2 regions of the Shouchella rhizosphaerae genome follow, and region 1 is predicted to be linked to the other one. Evidence: predicted binding sites of a transcription regulator. Region 1 holds the regulator's gene; the other holds the start of a gene.

The links. Region 1 encodes LexA, which represses DNA repair genes until DNA is damaged. Its sites were predicted from a motif close to CGAACATATGTTCG; they were not measured.
Region 2: a site for LexA is predicted at 2,208-2,221, ahead of V5G21_RS05830 (YolD-like family protein). Genes of this name have one in related genera too.

Annotation. Positions count from the first base shown of each region.
Region 1 is NZ_CP144921.1:4,075,670-4,080,100, reverse strand. Features, by position in the region: gene dinB (DNA polymerase IV) at 1-57, shown strand, start outside; gene V5G21_RS20405 (MFS transporter) at 350-1,573, shown strand; gene lexA (transcriptional repressor LexA) at 2,119-2,745, opposite strand; gene V5G21_RS20395 (hypothetical protein) at 2,900-3,082, shown strand; gene V5G21_RS20390 (YneB family resolvase-like protein) at 3,280-3,942, shown strand; gene V5G21_RS20385 (DUF896 domain-containing protein) at 4,176-4,415, shown strand.
Region 2 is NZ_CP144921.1:1,116,162-1,120,592, reverse strand. Features, by position in the region: gene V5G21_RS05845 (helix-turn-helix domain-containing protein) at 1-941, shown strand, start outside; gene sda (sporulation histidine kinase inhibitor Sda) at 1,138-1,281, opposite strand; gene V5G21_RS05835 (hypothetical protein) at 1,371-1,817, opposite strand; gene V5G21_RS05830 (YolD-like family protein) at 1,814-2,164, opposite strand; gene V5G21_RS05825 (DUF418 domain-containing protein) at 2,436-3,668, shown strand; gene V5G21_RS05820 (ROK family transcriptional regulator) at 3,931-4,431, shown strand, end outside.

The sequences.
Region 1 (4,431 bases):
ACTAAACTGGAGCCTGTTGAACATCAACTGATTTCATTGTTTCCTTATCATTTATAGGCTCCTAGAGAAAAAACAAAATAATCCCCACTATAATCAACAAAATAAACAACACGAGGATGGTTACCAATAAAGCCCAGCCGTTGTCGTTATCCATATAAACCCTCCTTGCCTTCCTTTGTTAGCCTATTCAACTGCATGAAATATGGTGATAACGGAATAATAAGCGCCCTTTTTCCGTTGCCTGCGATTGTAGCGCCCTCAAATCGCGATTTTCACGGTTTGACGGTTCTTCTTTTCCGCTATATATTTAGATTGACGAAATAAAATCGATAGTAGTATGTAAACGAAGGTGATTGGAATACAACCTGAAAAACGAAATTTGCTCATCATGTGGTTTGCCAACTTTTTTGTTTCGGCAAGTATGACGATGGTCATTCCTTTTTTATCGCTATACATTGAATCTTTTGGTCACTACAACGTTGATGAAGTCCAGCGCTGGGCAGGATATGTGTTTGCTGTCTCTTTTTTTGTCGCCTTTCTTGTTGCCCCGCTTTGGGGTAAAATCGGCGACAGGTTTGGACGAAAAAAAGTGTTGCTCGGTACAGGATTAGGCATTGCCTTATCCGTCTTTTTTATGGGATACGTCCATTCAGCAGAACAGTTGTTTGTATTGCGTGCTTTTATGGGCCTTGCCACGGGGTTCATTCCTGCCTCAATGGCGTTGATAGCTGCCCAAAGCAGCAAAAAAACAGCAGGTGAAATGCTAGGAACATTGCAAACAGGGACAGTTTCCGGCGGTTTGCTTGGACCTCTTTTTGGAGGATTGATCGCTGATACAGTGGGAATGGAACTTACATTTTTGTTGACGTCATCGATTCTCCTAATCGCAACAGTCCTCGTTTTAATTGGCGTAAAGGAAGTTGTTTACGAAGAAAAAGGCGAGAGGAAAAGAAAGTATCGTTCAAAAGAAGTGCTTGGGCGTATCGTAAAAAGCCCGCTGCTCTTAATGGTGATGTTTGTTGCTTTAATTGTGCAAATGGCGCTGTTTAGTGTTCAACCATTGCTCGCCTTATACGTCAACCAGATTACCCATAATACTGAAAACATGGCTTTCTTAGCAGGTGCTGCTTTCTCGGTCACTGGGCTTGGCAATTTAATACTAACTCGTACTTGGGGGCAATTCGGTGATCGGATTGGCCATGAAAAAGTGATGATGATTTTGCTGCTATTATCAGGCCTGTTGTTTATCCCACAAGCATTTGTCGGCTCTCTTTGGCAACTGATTGTCTTACGTTTTCTGTTTGGCATGGCCGTAGGCGGCTTACTACCGTGCACAACCGCTTTTATCCGCCAGGCGTGCCCTGTTGCCATGCAAGGGGAAGTGCTTGGCTATAACCAAAGTTTTCGCTTTCTTGGAAATGTGTTAGGGCCTGTTCTCGGCGGAATGATAGCAAGTGGCTATGGCATCCCATATGTATTTATTTCGGCTGGTTTGCTGTTCCTGATGACAGCAGTCGTGCTTAAATGGACTCTTAGCCATCAGCAAAAGGAACATAGCAGCCAACCAGACTAAAAAAGCTTTCTGCGAGTGTTCTACTCGCAAGAAAGCAAATGGAATTAGGTTAATACGTTGGGCGAGAGGTGTTCTATAGCTAATTTAGTTGTTAAATTTTTGGCTCTACCAGTGCTTGATCGTTCTTGTCCTTTTCGGTGCATGAGAACAGCGATTGTTCGGTCATCAGAGCATAGCTATTATGCTAGTAGCATCGCTATCGTTATAGTAGTACTAAGCTTGTTTTCCTTTGGCATCCTAATGGCTTTTAAAAAAGATTGGTGAAGGAATAGGCAATTAAATACGGCATAAGTAGAACCACCTTCTTCTCATTTATTATATGTACGAGCGAAAAAACTGCTTGGTCATTTGCAAGATGGCAGCTACACAAAAAAGACTCTTTTATCCCCATTCGATGAAAGAGTCTTTAGTGTTTGTAGAAAATTAGCTTTGATCGATTGGACGAGTCGTGTCAAGCACGAACCTCTTTTGTTTTGCTTCCATCTGACAAGCGTATTTCAGATTTAAGGGGCTTGGTCAACAGCTTGAAAAAGCCTATTGGTCCGTTAGTGGATCGTGCGGAACACTCCGATGACTTTTCCGAGAATCGTGCAGTTTTCAAGGATAATTGGTTCCATTGAAGAATTCTCTGGTTGGAGACGAATGTAGTCCTTTTCCCGGAAAAACCGTTTTACTGTTGCTTCATTATCTTCTGTCATGGCTACAATAATATCGCCATTATCGGCTGTTTGCTGTTGCCGTACGATCACTTGGTCTCCATCGTAAATACCTGCTTCAATCATGCTTTCCCCTTGAATGACAAGCGCATACGTATTGTCGTAAGCGGCAAGGTGGTCGGGGAGTGGCAAGTAATCTTCGACGTTTTCAACAGCAGTAATTGGCACACCTGCGGTAACTTTTCCGATTACCGGAATAAAGCTTGCTGTCTCTTTTTTGACAAATGTATCATTATCAAATCCGAGAGAAAGGACTTCAATCGCCCGCGGTTTAGTAGGATCGCGGCGAATGTAGCCTTTTTTTTCTAATCTGGCCAAGTGGCCGTGTACGGTGGAACTTGAAGCAAGTCCAACTGCTTCACCAATTTCCCGGACGGACGGCGGGTACCCTTTTTTCTTTACTTCATCTTTTATGTACGCCAAAATTTCTTCCTGGCGCTTCGATAATTTCGACATTTTCCCACCTGCTTTCATATAACTGTTCTAAACAAACTTTACCATATCGAACGTATGAACGCAAACATAAGTTCTAAAAAAAGTAGTTGACACGAACAGTTGTTCCTTGTATTCTGATAACAGAACAAACATTCTCTAAGAACGGGTGATCGTATTGAGGAAACAAGATATGGGGCTAGTAGGCGGCGGCATTTTAACAGTATTGTTCATTTTCTCAAGTTTGGTATGGCCTGGCGAGCAGGAAAAAGACGATAACAAGAAACACGAACAGCAAATCGTGCAAGAGCAAATCGTTGAAACAACTTCGATTGATCGCGTTTTTTTAATTGACAATTAAGACTGCCAGCAATGTAAGTAAGCGAAGCAAAGGTGCCAGAAAGACATACTTCATCTTTTTTAGATCGGAAGCATCTTTGTTTATAAAATGAAGAGGTTGAGCACAGTAGCCATGCCACTAATGTTGACGACATCGATTTGGTTTTAGATTAGTGGATAGGGGCTAGCGGATTTTCACGGGAAGGAGGCCGCGGAGAATTGGCAGAAAAGGGACAAAAACAACAGGCGGCTATCTATTGCCGGGTGAGCACGACGAAAGAAAACCAAGCCAGTTCTTTAGAGAGGCAAGAAAAAGAACTGGTCGAATTGGCAAGGACAAATGGCATGGATGTACACACTGTTTTTAAAGAGCAGGCGAGCGGCTATAGCCTGGAACGGGATTGCCTCCTTGCTTTATTGGATTTATGCAAAGAAGGGATTGTCTCTTGTTTGCTTATTACGGATGATACTCGCCTAGGCAGAGGAAAAACGAAAATTGCGCTCTTGTACCAATTGAAAAAATATGGCGTTCCTATTTATACGGCCCATCATCAAGGGGAGCTTGTATTGTCTGAAGCGGATGAAATGGTGCTGGAAATTGTCGGTATAGTAGAAGAATACCAACGAAAACTACATAATTTAAAAATTAAACGGGGAATGAGGACAGCAGTAGCGAGTGGATACCGTCCAGAGCAGAACTTGTCTAAGAAACGAGGCGGTGGCCGCTACGAACTCGATTTACCAGTGGAAGAGATTGTCAGGCTCCGTGACCGGGGGCTGACTTTTTATGAAATTGCCTTAACTTTAAAAGGGATGGGCGTTGATTGTTCAAAAGCGACTGTTCATCGCCGTTATCAAAAATACATTAAAGAAAACGCATAAGCTGGTGGTTGACAGCAAAAAATGATACAAACCAATCGCTCAGCCGTACAGGCGAAGAAAGAAACGAGTCCATAAGGAATGCGTGAGCGACGGTTTCTTGGAACGACATTTCCAACGCCTAGGAGCAGGGCAGAGCGTATGCGATGTTTGTCTAGCCTCCCATAAGCGAATCGTTTGCCCTTGTGTTGCATGAGTGCTATGATGAGGGGCGAAACAAAAGGTAGGTGATGACGATGTTGTCAAAAGAAAAACTTGATCGCATCAATGAATTGTCAAAGCTAGCAAAAACAGTTGGTTTGACAAAAAAACAAGCAATGGAACAAAAAGCGCTTCGCAACGAATATTTGTCGGCTTTCCGCTCGTCGTTTACGGACCATCTCCATACTGTAAAAGTCGTCGACGCGAAAGGGAATGACGTAACTCCACAAAAATTAAAGGACAGCAAGGCGCAAAAACATAAACGATTGCATTAACTGTACAAGTCTACTC
Region 2 (4,431 bases), 1.3 Mb from region 1:
AACGTTTCTTGTACTGGATTGCTATCCAATGGTTGCGAGTAAAACAAGGGCACTTCACTGACCTTTATGATGAGGCATTTCCGTCCGACTTGCAAACAAAGATGCTTGCACATGCTGGAGAATTGCTTAAAACCGTGCCGGAAAACATAAGGTCATCAGAAGTGCAGTTTTTATTGATCATTCTTTTAAATTCGCCGTTTCTTTACCATGACGCGGAGCTTGTCGCTTCAAATCTAGCTGCAAACCAGTTACACCGCACTGAAGAGTGGAGGGCCACGCGGCGGTTCGCCCGTGCATTAAAAAAATGGTTTTCTAATGCATTAGACGAAGAAGCGGCGCAGCGGATGGAAGGGCATTTGCTACAAATCCACCGAAATAAACGGTACTTTTCCGTGAACTATTCGAGTTTTAAAGAGCGGATTCAACTAGACGTATTGCAAGAACGTCATCCGCTTATTACAGAAGGCGTTTTTGCTGCTTTTGAAAAAGTCTTGGCTGAGGAAATGGTGCCTTTTTTGCAAATGGATCAAGCTGCTTTGCTCATCCGTTATATTTTACTAGTCTATACATTTGCCGACATTGAGAAATTAAATGAACCATTGAATATCCACATCTTTTCAAGTGAAGGGCCTGTCTATGAGCAAAAGCTTTCTAAACGAATGAATGCTGCATTGCCGTACCATTTAAACGTCCAAACGTCCGTAACGTACACCCGTGACAAAGCAGAAATGCCTGCATTCATTGTTACAGATACACTTTTTCCCTATCATGAAAAAGTCGATGTTGTTTATATCCAGTCTCCACCAACGAACCAAGACTGGCGACGGATCCAACAACATTGTGAAAAACACCACAAAAGGGCGATTGAGTCGATCCTTCTTAAACGAAAAGAGCAGCAAGAGACGGAACACCTTTTCAAAAGGGAAATGAATGGGGGATAAAAAAACCTGCAAGGCTAAGCAAGAACCTTGCAGGTTTTATAGGTTGTAGACTTGTTCTTGTTCATGGGCCGTCGAACGTCCGTTAGTCACATCTCCGCTCGCCTACACTTCTCCCGCCTTCTATGTGTGAAGAAAAAAACCATTGGAAAGCCAAAAGCACAGTTGTCCACTATAAAGGGGGCGTGCCAAGAGACATTTATGTGTTTTGACCAGCTGTGTGCAGCATGCCTCTGCGGAATAATTCGTTTTTTAAAATCACAATAAAATCAACGGATAATTGATGTTCGATCGCTTGGTAGTATGAATGGAGCAGAAGGTCGTCTGATAAATCTTTCAGCATACGATATCCCCCTCTGTTATGTGGTGAGAAATGTTGGCTATGTGTGCCCTAATATTACTACATATAGTATTTAATATCAATAAAAAGCCCTATATATATGATTGGTGATCGTTTAATTCGACCATGTAATAGCGGAGCGTTTTTTCAACATTTCTAGAAAGGACGAACGGCGCACCGCCAACTGAATATTTTACTCCTTTAACCCAATAAAGGTGTTCGATATAATGGGGAGACAAGGATGCTTTTTCAGAAACATGGATAGCGTGTTTTTGCATAAAGTCTTTTAGTTTTCTCATGTCGATGGAGAGGCGGGCGAGTGCTCGTTGAATGATGTTTATATAGATAGAAGGGTATTTAATGCCTGCCACTTGTTTCCCTTGGAAACGCACCAATTCCCGCGTCAAAATGATGCGCGCATAATGCAAGCGGATATAGGCTTGCGCCGCCTTTTCCGCTTTTTCACTAATGGTTTCCCGGGCGGTTGGGGCAAGCCCAAACAGGGCTCGCACTTGGTTGTTGGACAGGTCCATGTTCAAACGGGGCTGACATGTTTGATGATACGCAAAGGAAGCCACTCGCACCTATCTGGAAAAGCGATTTTGATTCGCTTGTTCCATTCGTCCAATTTATCAATAGTGCCAATTTTTTGGCGGTAGCGTCCGTGATCCCAATAAGTGACAGTCACCTCATACGTGTGATTTAACGCGTCCATGATGGTAGCCCCTAGCTCGCGCCATTCGTCATCGTCCAACTCTCCATGCAACGGAACGTCCTCTTCCTGCCGTTGAAGTTCAATCCATGCCTGTTTATGCTCAGGCAGCATCATCCGACTTCCTTCCCATAACAAGTTTCCTCGATGGATGTACCACTCTTCTTTTCCCATCAGCAAACTCCTTTCTTATTGGAACGTTTGTTTGTATTGTATGCGAATGTCCGTTCGATAACAAGAGGAAAATAGAGGAAAAAGACTGGTTCTTTTCTGGATGGGAACAGCGTAAATGTAAGAAGGAAACGTCGTGCCTGTTAGCACCATGAAAACAGCTATCGCATTTCTTGAATACGTGCAATAAATTGGGCAAATTGTGTTATGATGTTGCTTAAGGCTTATGGTAAGATGAAATTTTTGCGAAAAACAAGGGAAGAGGAGACGTTGTATGAAACTAACTGCGACCATGCCTTCGGAGCGGATTCACGAGTTGGACATGATCCGGGGAATTGCCTTGTTCGGCATTTTAATGGCAAACATGATTGCCTTTAAAACGTTAGCTTTTACCGATGCGAGCTCTATGCTTGAGGGGAAAGCCCTGTCTGAAAACCGCTTGGACGCCAATGTACAGCTGTTTATCAGTTTTTTTGTAGACGGCAAGTTTTACCCGATGTTTTCTTTGCTGTTTGGACTTGGGTTTTTTATTTTTTATACCCGCGTCCTAGCGAAAAATATGGCAGCAACACGGGTTTTTTATAGGCGGATCGTCTTTTTGCTAGTGGTCGGTCTAGTGCATTTGCTGCTCTTATGGTCAGGAGACATCTTGTATACATATGCATTAACAGCTTTGCTCTTGCCATTGTTCTTCCACCGCAAGCAAAAGACGCTCATTACTTGGACGATCGCTCTAATGCTTGTTTCCGCAGTAACGATGACATGCTACATGTTGTTTTTAGGGGTTAGCATGGAATTTGGCTTACGGGAAGGGCTCATGACAATGGAAGACATTGCTGGCGATACGGCTAGTGCTTTAGCAACAATGGCGAACGGCACCTATTTACAAATAGTAGAGTATCGCTTTTTTAATGAATCATTTTTCCAACTTTTCACCGTTATCTTTGTCATACCAGGAATTTTGCCGTTGTTTTTAATTGGCTTATCGATGGGGAAGGCAGGAATGTTCCATGATGTGAAAGCCAACGTAACACGCTGGAAAAGGCTGTGCTGGATTGGCTTCTTGGCGGGTTTCCCTCTTACGTTGCTTGAAGTGTCGATCAGATACAATTTAATCGACATCAATCCTGTGTTTACACAAGGGTTGGCCGAGGGCATCAGAATGCTTGCTGGCCCGTTGCAAATGTTGTTTTATGTATCAGCATTTGTGCTCCTTTTACAGAAAGGAACAGTGGCACGGTTGTTCATGCCAATTGCTTCGGCGGGGCGCATGGCCTTGACGAATTATTTGCTGCAAACGATTGTGGCAACGACCATCTTTTATGGGTATGGCTTTGGGTTGTTTGGCAGCGTCTCTAGCAGCCAAGGGTTACTTATTGCCATTGTCATTTATGCTACGCAAGTTATACTTAGCCACTTGTATTTAAAAAAATGGAAACAAGGGCCCCTTGAAGCTTTATGGCGGAAATGGACATATAGCGGCGGGGCGGCCAAACGTACCGCATAAAGAGCCATTTGGGCAATCGCCCAAATGGCTCTTAGCCTGAAAAAGCACCCCTTTTACAACGAGTTTCGCTTACAACCTCATCCGAGCCATACTGGACTAAACCTCAAAATCTGCTAACATTTGAAAGCTACTGGAAGAACTTCTGACAAATTAAAGGCGATATTAAAGAGGGATTTGCCTTTATAACATCGAAATGGTCTTAAAAACCGAAACTTTTTAAAGTTAAAACGAAAAGTGAGGTGGCGAAAAGATTAAGCCTCCGGTGCAATTGCATGAAGTCAATCGAATTAATGCGTTAAACCTTATCCGCCTACGCGGGCCCCTTTCCAAGAACATGATTGCCAAACAAATACAAGTCAGCCCAACGACGGCCGCAACGATTTTAAACAAACTTATTGACGAAGGGTATGTGCAAGAAGAAGGGGTCGGCCATTCAACAGGTGGAAGAAAGCCGGTGCTTTACCGCTTTAATCCAGACAAATCGTTTATAATCGCCTTGTCACTGGCAAACTCATCCGTTCGCATCGCTGCTTTGAATTTAGAAGGGCATGTCCGCTCCGAACAATATGGACAAGTCGATTCGCTCCGTGGCGAAGCTTATATCGATTTTGTTATGAAAACGCTATCTGAATTTATTGGCCGGTTTGAAAAGCTGGACGAATGTTTGGGCATTTCGATTGTTGTCCCAGGAATTGTCCAAGCCGAACGAGGTATCGTATCTTATAATGCAAAACTTGACTTGTATGACGTTCATTTAAAACAA